3 regions of the Bradyrhizobium sp. USDA 326 genome follow, and region 3 is predicted to be linked to each of the others. Evidence: predicted binding sites of a transcription regulator. Region 3 holds the regulator's gene; each other region holds the start of a gene.
What was found. Region 3 encodes PhoB, which activates phosphate uptake and scavenging genes when phosphate is short. Its sites were predicted from a motif close to TGTCATNNANCTGTCAT; they were not measured.

Region 1 (4,376 bases), 170 kb from region 3:
ATGACGGCAATGAAGCCGCTGATGGTATCGACCACAGGGCGGATCACTGGAATTGTCCGCGATTGGCCGGCGAACATCGCGCAGGCCGCCATGAGCTCGGCCTCGATCCTGCCTGATACCAGCGCCATCGGTGCCTTCAGCGTGGCGTGAAAGCCGTATTTGCGAGGATCGGCGGCGATGTCGCGCCAGTCCGGCGCGACGCGCAACGCTTCTTGCGGAAACGAAACCTCGTCGCCGGTGTGGGCGTCATAGCCGAGCAGTTCGGCGCCGAAGCGGGAGAGGGCGCTGTTGCTGTCAGCGGCAAAATAGATCGCGTAGCGGGGAAAACCTGTCATCGGCTCAGCATAGCCGATTCACGCTGCCGCGACAGCTTCGCGCGGCGCTGCCACAGCAGTGAGCAGCCTTGTCGCATCGGTGAGATGGACGAGCTTGCCGCCTGAGATTACCGCGATCAGCCGCGGCCGCAGCTTCACGCTGTCGTCGACGAGGAGAATGTCGGCGCGGCGTCCTTCCGCGAGAATGCCGCGATCGGCAAGGCCGGTCGCGCGCGCCGGGCCGGCCGAGACCAAGTCCCAGGCCCGTGCCAGCGGCACCACGCCATCGGCGGCGAGACGGAACGCGGCGAGCAGCTGTGCGGGATAATAATAGTCCGACGCCAGCACCGAGCAGAGCCCCTTGGCGATCATGTCGGAGGCCCTGGTCCAGCCGGTATGACTGCCGCCGCGCACGACGTTCGGCGCGCCGTAGACGATGGCATCGCCGGCTTCTGCGGCGGCCCGCGCCGTCTCCTCGTTGATCGGGAACTCCGCGATGTCAGCGCCCCGTTCGCGATACTCCCGGCGCATCGCCGGCGTTGCGTCATCGTGCGAGAGCATCCGCACGCCCGCCGCGCGGGCAGAAGCGGCGAGGCGCGAGACCGAGGTGGGCACCTCGTCGGCGCGCGAAACCACACGCTCGACCAGCCGGTCGAATTCCTCGCTCGAAAGACCAGTGCGTTCCACCATCCGGTTGCGCTTGCGCGGCTTGGCCATGTCGGCGACGGTGCCGTCCATGTGGTCGTTGAAGGCGAACAGGTCGACGCGGCCTTCGGCGAGCCACTGGGCGATCTCGGCCTCGGCCTCGAGATTGTAGGTCTCGTGCCGCAGATGGAAGCGGGTGTCGGCGGCGAATTGCGGACGCTGCCGCTCGATCGCCTCCATCAGACCGCGCGCATTGTCGGCGCTGCGCAGGCCCGGCTCCCAGGAGCAGGTCGTGGCGTGAAAGACCGTGGTGATGCCGTTGCCGATCGCCTGGCGGTCGCTGTCGGCGAGCGCGACGTCGATCGGAAAATCGACGCCGGCGCGGGGCATCATCTGCCGCTCGAAGGCATCGCCATGCAGATCGACGATGCCGGGCAGCACCAACAGGTCGCGGGCATCGATCGCCAGCCGGGCACGACCGCGAGAAGCATCGACCTGTGCAATGTCCGTTCCGGACACGAGAAGTGAGGTTTCGACGAACTCGACGCCGATCAGGGCGCGGCCGCCTTCGAGGAATATGTCTGTCACGCGATCGCGCTTCGTTTGCTGGCAGGAGAGTTGGTGAGAGAGCTCGCCCGTGCTTCGTATGTCGAAAGAAAATCTTCAATCCCGAGATTGCGGAAATCGGGCAGCGCCGCGCGCAATTTGTCGTGATCCCAGTCCCACCAGGCGAGCTTCGCGAGCCGTCCGGCGATCTCCTCCGAGAACCGCCGCCGCACGATACGGGCCGGATTGCCGGCGACAATGGTGTAGGCCGGCACGTCCTTGGTGACGATGGCACCGGCTGCGATCACCGCGCCGGTGCCGATGTTTCGACCCGGCAACACGATCGCGCCATGGCCGATCCAGACATCGTGACCGATATGGATGTGATGCTGGCGTCGCCAGTCGAAGAACTCGGCATCGTCGCTCTCACCGTCGAAATAGGCGCTGGAGCGGTAGGTGAAGTGCGCCTGCGTCGCGCGGTGCATCGGATGGTTGCCGGGATTGATGCGCGTCATCGCCGCGATCGAGCAGAACTTTCCGATAGTGGTGTAGGTGATCTGCGAATCGTTGACGACATAGGAGTAATCGCCCATCGCCACTTCATGCAGGATCGTGCGCGCGCCAACCTCGGTATAGGCGCCGAGCCGGGTCTCATGCAAATTGGCCGAGGGGTCGATGGTCGGCTGAACCGATAGGGCTTTGGCGGCCATGTTGTATCCGAGGTGCGAGGGGCGGGCGTTCCTCTTCGAGCGGATTCATGACGATATCATGACGTGGCGATGACAGGGGATGACGTGTGCAGGATCGCTGCGCTGCAACGGCCGTGTCACACAAGTGTTAAGCATGGACGTTAGCGATTGGCTCCAGTTAATCTGGAGCCCCGCATGCTGGTGGTCGATGGTCTGACGTGTCGCTTCGGCGCAAAAGCCGCAGTGGACGACGCTTCGTTTGAGGTTTCCCCGGGCGGCTTCGTCGGTGTGATCGGGCGATCCGGTGCCGGCAAGTCGACGTTGCTGCGGAGCATCAACCGCTTGGTGACGCCGACTGAGGGACGCATCCTGTTCGACGGCGCCGACGTCACCGCATTGCGCGGCAAGGATCTGCGCCAATGGCGGGCGCGGTCGGCAATGATCTTCCAGCAGTTCAATCTGGTCGGCCGGCTCGATGTCCTCACCAACGTCCTGATGGGACGGCTCGCGACGATGCCGGCCTGGCGCTCGCTGTCGCAAATCTGGCCGGAGCAGGACAAGGCGCTGGCGATGTCCGCACTGGAGCAGTTCGATATCGCGTCGCTCGCCGCCCAGCGCGCCGACCAGCTCTCCGGCGGTCAGCAGCAGCGCGTGGCGATCGCCCGCGCCCTCGTGCAGCAGCCCGATATCATCCTGGCCGACGAGCCGATTGCCTCACTCGACCCACGCAACACCAAGGTCGTGATGGATGCGCTTTTGCGCATCAACAAGCATTTCGGCATCACCGTGCTCTGCAATCTGCATTCGCTCGATCTCGCCCGCAGTTACTGCGACCGCCTGATCGGCATGTCCGCGGGCCGCGTGGTGTTCGACGGCGCGCCGTCGATGCTGACCGATCAGGTCGCGCGCGAGCTCTACGATCTCGAAGCCAACGAGGTCATGGGCGGCATGCCTGTGCCGGCGTCCGCCGGCGTCCCGGCGCTCGGAACGGCCGCTGCGGCCTGAGCCGCGGCGCATCTTTTGAGTTGCAGGTTCTTGCGTCAACCGACCCAACCGATGACCAACCGATGAAGAGGGTATCATGATCACTCGCAGATTAGTCCTTGCCGGCGCCGCCGCGCTCGCGTTCACCGCCTCCGCTTCCGCGGACGATTGGAGAACCAAGTATCCCGAGCTGACCTTCGCGGTCATTCCGGCCGAGAACGCCTCGGGCGTCACCGAGCGCTGGGCGCCGTTCATGAGCTATCTCTCCAAGGAGCTCGGCGTGAAGGTCACGCTGCGCATCGCCAACGACTACGCCGCTGTGATCGAGGGCCAGCGCGCCGGCAACATCCACATCGCGAGCTACGGCTCGGCCTCGTTCGCCCGCGCCCGCCTGACCGGCGTCAAGACCGACGCCTTCGCCAACGACATCAACGCCGACGGCTCGACCGGCTACTACTCGGTCTTCTTCGTCAAGGCGAGTAGTCCCTACAAGAAGATCGACGACCTCAAGGGCAAGAACCTCGGCCTCGTCGACCCGAATTCGACCTCCGGCAACAACGTGCCGCGCTTCGAGCTCGACAAGATGGGCATCCACGATGCCGACACCTATTTCAGCAAGGTCGTCTTCACCGGCAGCCATGAGAACGCGGTGCTGGCGCTGGCGCAGGGCACCGTCGACGTCGCCGCCAACCAGTGGACCAGCGACGACGATTCGACGCTGGCGCAGATGCTCACCAAGGGCATGCTCAAGAACGCCGATGGTTCGGCGATGAAGAAGGACGATTTCCGCATCATCCACAAGTCGGCGCCGATCATCAACGGTCCCTACGCCTATAACTCCGACCTGCCGGAAGACGCGAAGGCGGCGATCGCGAAGGCATTCTTCGACGCGCCGGCCAAGGACAAGGCGGCCTTCGACCGCCTCCAGGATGGCCAGAAGAAGGGTTTTCATCCCGCCACCACCAAGGATTGGGATGGCACGATCGAGCTGATCAAGTTCGTCGACGCACTGCGTAAAAAGAAGGCGTCCTGAGTCTTCGGGACGATGCACCTGAGCCGGGTCCGTAGGACCCGGCTCTTTCTTTGACGGGACCTGTTTCGACAGATGACGACAGCGGTTTCGATCCTCCCCGAGCAGCAGCTCGCCGCGCTGAATGCCGCCTATCGCCAGGCGGTTTCGCGGCGACGGCTCCGCCTC
Region 2 (4,376 bases), 3.9 Mb from region 3:
GCCTTCGCGGAACGCCTCGAGCTCGAACGGCTTTGACGCCTCCGTGACGAGCTCGAGCTCGTCCTTCACGGCGGAGACGTCGAGATTGGCGTTGAGCTTGGCCAGTTCTTCGATCTCGATCTGCTGCGCCGCACCGGTCTTGGCGCCGCCGCCTTCGAGCAGGCGCACGCCGCCATTGACGACGTCATAGGTGCCGAGGAAGTCGCGGCCGCGACCGACCGGCCAGGTCATCGGCGTGGTGTCGAGCGCCAGCGTCTTCTCGATCTCGTCGAGCAGCTCGAAAACGTCGCGGCTCTCGCGGTCCATCTTGTTGATGAAGGTGATGATCGGAATGTCGCGCAGGCGGCACACCTCGAACAGCTTCCGGGTGCGCGCCTCGATGCCCTTGGCGGCGTCGATCACCATCACCGCGGAATCGACCGCCGTCAGCGTGCGATAGGTGTCTTCCGAGAAGTCCTCGTGGCCCGGCGTGTCCAGCAGGTTGAACACCAGCCCTTCGAACTCGAAGGTCATCACCGAGGTCACGACCGAGATGCCGCGTTCGCGCTCGATCTTCATCCAGTCGGAACGCGTATTGCGCCGCTCGCCCTTGGCCTTGACCTGGCCGGCGAGATTGATGGCGCCGCCGAACAGCAGCAGCTTTTCGGTCAGCGTGGTCTTGCCGGCGTCGGGGTGGGAGATGATCGCGAAGGTCCGCCGCCGCGCCACCTCAGCGGCAAGCGGGGAACGGGCCGGCGATTCGGCTGTGGTGGTGGCGATGTCGGACATGGCGGGAGCGTGTGGCAGGGAAAACGGGCCTGATCAAGCCTCATTTGGTGATTGCGGAGCCATTCGGCCAGCCCCATATCGGCTTTCGGGAAGGACGGCCTTCCGTTTCTCAGCACCTCAGCCGCGGGGACGACCCTGCCTTGAATGGAGGGCCGTCATGGCCTGGAGCATCCTGTTCGTCGCCGGCCTTCTCGAGATCACCTGGGCGATCGGCCTGAAATACACTGAGGGTTTCACCAGGCTTCTGCCGTCGGTGATCACCCTGGCGGCCATGGCCGGCAGCGTGATCCTGCTTGGACTTGCGCTCAAATCGCTCCCGGTCGGAACCGCCTATGCGGTCTGGACCGGCATCGGCGCGGTGGGCACTGCGACGCTCGGCATCGTCCTGTTCGGCGAGCCGGCAACGGCCCTGCGCCTTGCCAGCATCGCCCTGATCGTCGCCGGGATTGCCGGACTGAAGCTCGTCACTTGACGAAGATCTGGACCAGCCACCAGGTCAGCGCCGCGACGATGGCGGAGGCCGGAATCGTGATCACCCAGGCATAGACGATCGAGCTCGCGACGTTCCAGCGGACGGCCGAGACGCGGCGGGCGGCGCCGACGCCGACGATGGCACCGGTGATGGTGTGGGTGGTCGAGACGGGAACTCCGAGATAGGTCGCCATGAACAGGGTCGCGGCGCCCCCCGTCTCGGCGCAAAAGCCCTGCATCGGCGTCAATTTCGTGATGCGCAGGCCCATGGTGCGGACGATGCGCCAACCGCCCATCAGCGTGCCCAGTGCCATTGCCGCCTGGCAGGACAGCACCACCCAGAACGGCACCGAGAACTCGCTGCCGAGATGACCCTGCGAATACAGCAGCACCGCGATGATGCCCATGGTCTTCTGCGCGTCGTTGCCGCCATGGCCGAGCGAATAGAGCGAGGCGGAGGCGAATTGCAGGATCCGGAAGGCACGATCGACCGCGAACGGCGTCGAGCGCACCGAGGCCCACGACACGATCGCCACCAGCATCATCGCCAGCAGGAAGCCGACCAGCGGAGACAGCACGATCGCCAGCACCGTCTTGGACAGGCCGCTCCACACCGCGGCCGAAATCCCCGCCTTGGCCATGCCGCCGCCGACGAGGCCGCCGATCAACGCGTGCGACGACGAGGACGGGATGCCGAGCGCCCAGGTCACGAGGTTCCAGACAATCGCGCCGATGAGCGCTGCGAAGATCACCTGGGCATCGACGACCGCGGGGTCGATGATGCCGGTGCCGATGGTCTGGGCGACGTGCAGTCCGAACACCATGAAGGCGATGAAATTGAAGAAGGCGGCCCAGAACACCGCGAATTGCGGCCGCAGCACGCGGGTCGAGACGATGGTCGCGATCGAATTGGCGGCGTCGTGCAGGCCGTTCAGGAAGTCGAACAGCAGCGCGACGGCGATCAAGCCGACCAGAATGGGAAGACCCAACGCGGCGTCCACGGCGGCCCTGCCCTAAAGTTGGCGCATGATCTGAACGGAAAACCGCTGCACACTTTTCCGGATCATGCGCTAAACCTGCTCGATGACGATGCTGTTGATCTCGTTCGCGACGTCGTCGAAGCGATCGGCCACCTTCTCGAGATGGTCGTAGATCTCGACGCCGACGATGAAGTCCATCGCGTTGCCCTCGCGATGCTTCAGGAACAGCTCCTTCAGGCCGATGTCGTGGAGATCGTCGACCCGGCCCTCCAGCTTGCCGAGCTCTTCGGTGATCGCGGTCAGCATGGCGACGTTCGGGCCGATCGATTGCATCAGCGGCAGCGCACGCCCGACGAGATTGGCGCATTCGATCAGCAGCCCGCCGATCTCGCGCATGGGCGGCTCGAAGCTGCGGACCTCGAACAGCATGACCGCCTTGGCCGTCTGCTGCATCTGGTCGATGGCATCGTCCAGCGACGTGATGAGGTTCTTGATGTCGCCGCGGTCGAACGGGGTGATGAAGGTGCGGCGCACCGCCGTCAGCACCTCACGGGTGATGTTGTCGGCGTCGTTCTCGAACTGGTTGACGCGCTGGCAATAGACCGGCGTCTCCTCGCCCCCATTGAGCATGCCCTGGAGCGCGATCGCGCCCTGGATCACGGTCTGGGCATGCCGGTCGAACAGGTCGAAGAACCGTTCTTCCTTGGGCAGGAACGCTCGAAACCAACGCATCATGGGGATAGGCTACCGGTTGGAAATGGTCAGGCCCGGAGGGCTGTCATGAAACTGTCATAGACCATTTTCGATCCGCGCGCGTGTCATCTCACGCCCACGGAGCCGGGTCATCCACCGCTTTCACACATCAATGTAATTTGTGCGATTCCAAGTGCTTAGAGCGACCGGCGGAAGTAATGCGCGATTTCGCCGATGACGCCGCGGCGGAAGGTGAGCACGCAGATTACGAAGATCGCGCCCTGGATCACCGTCACCCACTGTCCGAAGCCCGCCAGATATTGCTGCATGGCGATGATGACGAAGGCGCCGACCACGGGTCCGAAAATGGTCCCGAGACCACCGACCAGCGTCATCAGCACGACTTCGCCCGACATCGACCAGTGCACGTCGGTAAGCGAGGCGTTCTGCGCCACGAACACTTTCAGCGCACCGGCAAAACCGGCCAGCGTGCCCGACAGGACGAAGGCCAGGAACTTGTACTGGTCGGTGCGGTAGCCGAGCGAGATCGCCCGCGGCTCGTTCTCGCGGATCGCCTTCAGGACTTCGCCGAACGGCGAGTTGATGATGCGGAAGATCAGGAGGAAGCCGGCGAGGAAGCCTGCCAGCACGACGTAATAGAGCACCGTGGGCTTGGAGAGATCGAAGACGCCGAACATGTGCCCCTGCGGGATGCCCTGGATGCCGTCCTCGCCGTGGGTGAATGGGGCCTGGAGATAGATGAAGTACAGGAGCTGCGACAGCGCCAGCGTGATCATCGAGAAATAGATGCCCTGGCGGCGGATCGAGATGTAGCCGGTGATGATCGACAGGACGAACGCCGCGGCGATGCCGACGAGGATGCCGAGCTCCGGCGGCAGCGCCCACACCTTCAGCGCATGCGCGCTGCAATAGCCCGCTGTCCCTAAGAACATCGCGTGGCCAAAGGACAGCAGGCCGCCGTAGCCGATCAGCAGATTGAAGGCGCAGGCGAGCAGCGCAAAGCACAGCGCCTGCATCACGAAGAAGGGATAGACGCCGGTGAACGGCACGGCCGCCAGCAGCAGCGCCATCAGCACGAACATGATCATCTCGTCGCGCATCGCGCGAGGGGTCACCGGCAGAGTGTCGTCCGTCAGGGTTGTCATCTCAGGCGGCCCTTCCCGTCAATCCCGTTGGCTTCACCAAGAGCACCAGCACCATCAGCACGAACACGACGGTGTTGGAGGCCTCGGGGTAGAAATACTTGGTCAGGCCCTCGATCACGCCGAGCGCGAAGCCGGTGATGATCGAGCCCATGATCGAACCCATGCCGCCGATCACGACCACCGCGAACACCACGATGATGAGGTCGGCGCCCATCAGCGGCCGCACCTGGTTGATCGGCGCCGACAGCACGCCGGCGAGTGCCGCAAGGCCGACGCCGAGACCGTAGGTCAGCGTGAT
Region 3 (4,376 bases):
CAACGGTCTGGCCGGGCTCAACCTTCAGGTCTTCACCGCAGACACGCCGCCGCCCGGATCGACCGAGGGCGGCCTGCGCAACGCCATCGTCGGCTCGCTGATCATGACCGTGATCGGCGTCGGCATTGGCGCGCCGCTCGGCCTGTTCGCCGGCACCTATCTCGCCGAGTACGGCCGCAACGACAAGCTGACCTCGGTGATCCGCTTCATCAACGACATCCTCTTGTCGGCGCCCTCGATCATCATCGGCCTCTTCATCTACGGCGCGGTCGTGGTGCCGATGCGAGGCTTCTCGGCCATCGCCGGCGCGCTGGCGCTCGCCGTGATCGTGATCCCGGTCGTGGTGCGCACCACGGAGGACATGCTGCTGCTGGTGCCGAACCCGCTGCGTGAAGCCGCCAGCGCACTCGGCCTGCCGCGCTCGCTGGTGATCAAGCGTATCGCCTACCGTGCGGCGCGCTCCGGCCTCATCACCGGTGTGCTGCTCGCCACTGCCCGCGTCGCCGGCGAGACCGCGCCGCTGCTGTTCACCGCGCTGTCCAACCAGTTCTTCAGCCTCGGCCTGGACAAGACCATGGCCAACCTGCCGGTGACCATCAACAACTTCGTGCAGAGCCCCTACGCCTACTGGAAGCAACTCGCCTGGAGCGGGGCGCTGCTGATCACCCTGACTGTGCTTGCCCTGAACATTGGCGCCCGCATCCTTGGTGCCGAGAGGACCGCAAAATGAGTGAAATGTCTGTTTCCGTAAGCGCGCCGACCGTTCATCCCGGCTCGCAGCCGCTGGCCGAGGCGCCTGCCAAGGTCACCGCGCGCAACCTCAACTTCTACTATGGTGAGCACCATGCGCTGAAGAACATCAATCTGGCGCTCGGCACCAATCGCGTCACGGCCTTCATCGGCCCGTCCGGCTGCGGCAAGTCGACCCTGCTGCGTATCTTCAACCGGATGTACGACCTCTACCCGGGCCAGCGCGCCACCGGCCAGCTGTTGCTCGACCACACCAACATGCTCGACCCCAAGCTCGACCTCAATCTGCTGCGCGCCCGGGTCGGCATGGTGTTCCAGAAGCCGACCCCGTTCCCGATGACGATCTACGAGAACATCGCCTTCGGCATCCGCCTCTACGAGAAGATCTCGAAGTCCGAGATGGATGATCGCGTCGAAAAGGCGCTGCGCGGCGGCGCGCTGTGGAACGAGGTCAAGGACAAGCTCAACGCCTCCGGCCTGTCGCTCTCCGGCGGACAGCAGCAGCGCCTCTGCATCGCCCGCACCGTCGCGGTGCGGCCCGAGGTGATCCTGTTCGACGAGCCCTGCTCGGCACTCGATCCGATCTCGACCGCCAAGGTCGAGGAACTGATCCAGGAATTGTCGGAGAACTACACGATCGCGATCGTCACCCACAACATGCAGCAGGCGGCCCGCGTCTCCGACAAGACCGCCTTCATGTATCTCGGCGAGTTGATCGAGTTCGACGACACCAGCAAGATCTTCACGTCGCCGAGCGACCGGCGCACGCAGGATTACATCACCGGCCGGTTCGGCTGAGGAGACGGAACATGGGTTCTGAACATACCGCAAAGGCTTTCGACACCGACCTGCAGGAGCTCACCCGCCTGGTCGCCGAGATGGGCGGGATCGCCGAGCGCATGATCGTCGATTCCGTCGACGCGCTGATCCGCCGCGACGTCACGCTCGGTCAGCGCGTCGTCACCACCGACGCCGAGCTCGACATGCTGCAGAAGCGCATCGAGGAGCGCGCCGTGCTCACCATCGCCCGCCGCCAGCCGATGGCCGTTGATCTGCGCGAGATCGTCGGCGCCATGCGCGTCGCGACCGATCTCGAGCGCATCGGCGATCTCGCCAAGAACATGGGCAAGCGCGTCGCAGCGCTGGAGACGGATTTCCATCCGCTGAAACTGTTCCGCGGCCTGGAGCACATGACCGACCTCGTGCAGCAGCAGGTCAAGTCGGTGCTGGACGCCTATGCCGCGCACGATCTGCCGGCGGCGATGGCGGTGTGGAAAGGCGACGAGGAAGTCGACGCCATCTGCACCTCGCTGTTCCGCGAACTCCTGACCTACATGATGGAGGATCCGCGCAACATCTCGTTCTGCATCCATTTGATGTTCTGTGCCAAGAACATCGAGCGGATCGGTGACCACGCCACCAACATCGCCGAGACCGTGTTCTACATGATCGAAGGCCAGGCGATCACCGACAAGCGGCCGAAGGGCGACATGACGACCTTCGCCACGACGGTGCCGAATACCTAAGGAGCGACGACAACATGGGCGCACGCATCATGGTGGTTGAGGACGAGGAAGCTCTCACCGAGCTTCTCCGCTACAACCTCGAAGGCGACGGCTATGACGTCGAGACGGTGATGCGCGGCGATGACGCCGACACCCGCCTCAAGGAGCACATTCCCGATCTGATCGTGCTCGACTGGATGCTGCCGGGCCTGTCGGGCATCGAGCTATGCCGGCGGCTGCGCACCCGTCCCGAAACCAAGCAGCTGCCGATCATCATGCTCACCGCGCGCGGCGAGGAGAGCGAGCGGGTGCGGGGACTTGCGACCGGTGCCGACGATTACATCGTCAAGCCGTTCTCGGTGCCGGAGCTGCTCGCGCGCGTGAAGGGTCTGCTCAGGCGCGCCAGCCCCGAGCGGCTCGCCACCGTGCTCGCCTACGGCGACATCGAGCTCGATCGCGACAAGCGCCGCGTGGCGCGCTCGGGCCGGCCGATCGATCTCGGCCCGACCGAATATCGCCTGCTGGAGTTCTTCCTGGAGCATCCCGGCCGCGTGTTCTCGCGCGAGCAGCTGCTCGACAGCGTCTGGGGCCGCGACATCTACATCGACGAGCGCACTGTCGACGTCCACATCGGCCGCCTGCGCAAGCTGCTCAATCTCGGCCGTGAGCAGGATCCGATCCGCACCGTCCGTGGCGCCGGCTATGCGCTGGACGATCGGTTCGCGAAGGCGGAGCAGACGTAAAGCTCTGAACTAGCGAGCCGCGGCAACAATCTTGGTCGTCACCCCGGGGCGCGCGTAGCGTGAGCCCGGGATCCATAATCACAGGGCTTTGTTTGGCGAAGACTCGGAGTGACCATCTCGCGCAATCACTGCGCCCTGTGGTTATTGATCCCCCGCCTCCGCGGGGACGACACCGAGTAAGCCGAGCCGTCAGCGTGTGACGGCTGCAGTCAGCTAAATCCGCAAACTCACCGCGTGCCCGGCTTCGCCGGTGCGCGCCGCCGATCCGCTGCAGGCTGATACGCCACGCGCGAATGCTGGGCGCAGTAGGGCAGGCCCGAGAGCGCCTTGCCGCCGCAGAAGAAGAAATCCGGGCTGGAGGGATCGCCGACCGGCCAGTGGCACGTCGCCTCGTTCAATTCCAGCAGCGACAGCCGCTGGCTCATCGGCACCACGTTGTCGTAGGTGACGGGTTCGGCCTCCACCTCGACCTCGAAGGCCTGCGCCAGTGCGGTGTTGCCGCGGGCGACGGGGCGGGTCACCCGCATCATGTGCTGCGCAGGCCGGGCCTTGCGCGGCCGGGGCGCTGCCGATGAAGGGCTCTTGGCGCGGCCGGACAAGCCGAGCCGGTGCACCTTGCCGATCACGGCATTGCGGGTCACATTGCCGAGCTCCGCCGCGATCTGGCTGGCCGAAAGTCCGGCCTCCCAAAGCTTTTTCAGCTGCTCGACGCGATCATCGGACCAGGTCAAAACCGTCATTGCACCCTTTCCCTCGCTGCGCGCCTGCCATCCTGGGGCCTTCGCAGCGATTGCCTAAGCCTTGAAAAACCCGTGCCGTCAGAATCCCTTAAGGCTCGCCGGGCGCGCTCAAGACGCCCGAACGTTTACGCCGGTACATGAGGACTCTTGGGATCAGAACTGCTGCACGAGATGTCGTATCTGACAGTCCAAACGCTACAATATGGCGTGACTCCCGCGCAAGAGTCCGCCGACTCGCGTCCACATGTTCCGTGGTGAAAATCCCGCAAAATCGGCACCGCAAGACTACGGATTTAGCATTTCGCGAGGCTTTCCAGGCGGCATTGACACCCGTCTTGCCAAGCATAAGATAGCCCCACGTGCCGCCCTTAAAAGGCGGCACGTTTCGTTTTCCGGGCCGGTCAATGGTGCGTTGCGCAATGCACGCATCACACCGTCCGCAACATTCAAGTGACGTCATGACTAACAGCGCCGCGCCGCATTTGCTCCCCGTTTTCGCCAGGGCCGACCTCGGTTTCGAGCGCGGCGAAGGCTGCTGGCTGATCGCGACCAATGGGGATCGCTATCTCGATTTCACCTCGGGCGTGGCGGTGAATGCGCTCGGTCATGCCCATCCCACGTTGGTCAAGGCGTTGCAG

Region 1: phnC (phosphonate ABC transporter ATP-binding protein) is a predicted target of PhoB. The motif match lies at 2,263-2,279, and genes of this name have one in related genera.
Region 2: ABIG06_RS28315 (DUF47 domain-containing protein) is a predicted target of PhoB. The motif match lies at 2,996-3,012, and genes of this name have one in related genera.

The regions. Positions count from the first base shown of each region.
Region 1 covers NZ_JBMGQA010000001.1:1,942,725-1,947,100, reverse strand. Annotated here, with positions in the region: gene ABIG06_RS09380 (DUF1045 domain-containing protein) at 1-335, opposite strand, end outside; gene ABIG06_RS09375 (alpha-D-ribose 1-methylphosphonate 5-triphosphate diphosphatase) at 354-1,547, opposite strand; gene ABIG06_RS09370 (chloramphenicol acetyltransferase) at 1,544-2,215, opposite strand; gene phnC (phosphonate ABC transporter ATP-binding protein) at 2,390-3,199, shown strand; gene phnD (phosphonate ABC transporter substrate-binding protein) at 3,276-4,211, shown strand; gene phnE (phosphonate ABC transporter, permease protein PhnE) at 4,284-4,376, shown strand, end outside.
Region 2 covers NZ_JBMGQA010000001.1:6,045,438-6,049,813, reverse strand. Annotated here, with positions in the region: gene ABIG06_RS28330 (peptide chain release factor 3) at 1-768, opposite strand, end outside; gene sugE (quaternary ammonium compound efflux SMR transporter SugE) at 926-1,240, shown strand; gene ABIG06_RS28320 (inorganic phosphate transporter) at 1,233-2,240, opposite strand; gene ABIG06_RS28315 (DUF47 domain-containing protein) at 2,310-2,954, opposite strand; gene ABIG06_RS28310 (branched-chain amino acid ABC transporter permease) at 3,110-4,078, opposite strand; gene ABIG06_RS28305 (branched-chain amino acid ABC transporter permease) at 4,080-4,376, opposite strand, start outside.
Region 3 covers NZ_JBMGQA010000001.1:2,110,355-2,114,730, reverse strand. Annotated here, with positions in the region: gene pstA (phosphate ABC transporter permease PstA) at 1-730, shown strand, start outside; gene pstB (phosphate ABC transporter ATP-binding protein PstB) at 727-1,548, shown strand; gene phoU (phosphate signaling complex protein PhoU) at 1,560-2,276, shown strand; gene phoB (phosphate regulon transcriptional regulator PhoB) at 2,291-2,998, shown strand; gene ABIG06_RS10145 (GcrA family cell cycle regulator) at 3,226-3,738, opposite strand; gene ABIG06_RS10140 (aspartate aminotransferase family protein) at 4,197-4,376, shown strand, end outside.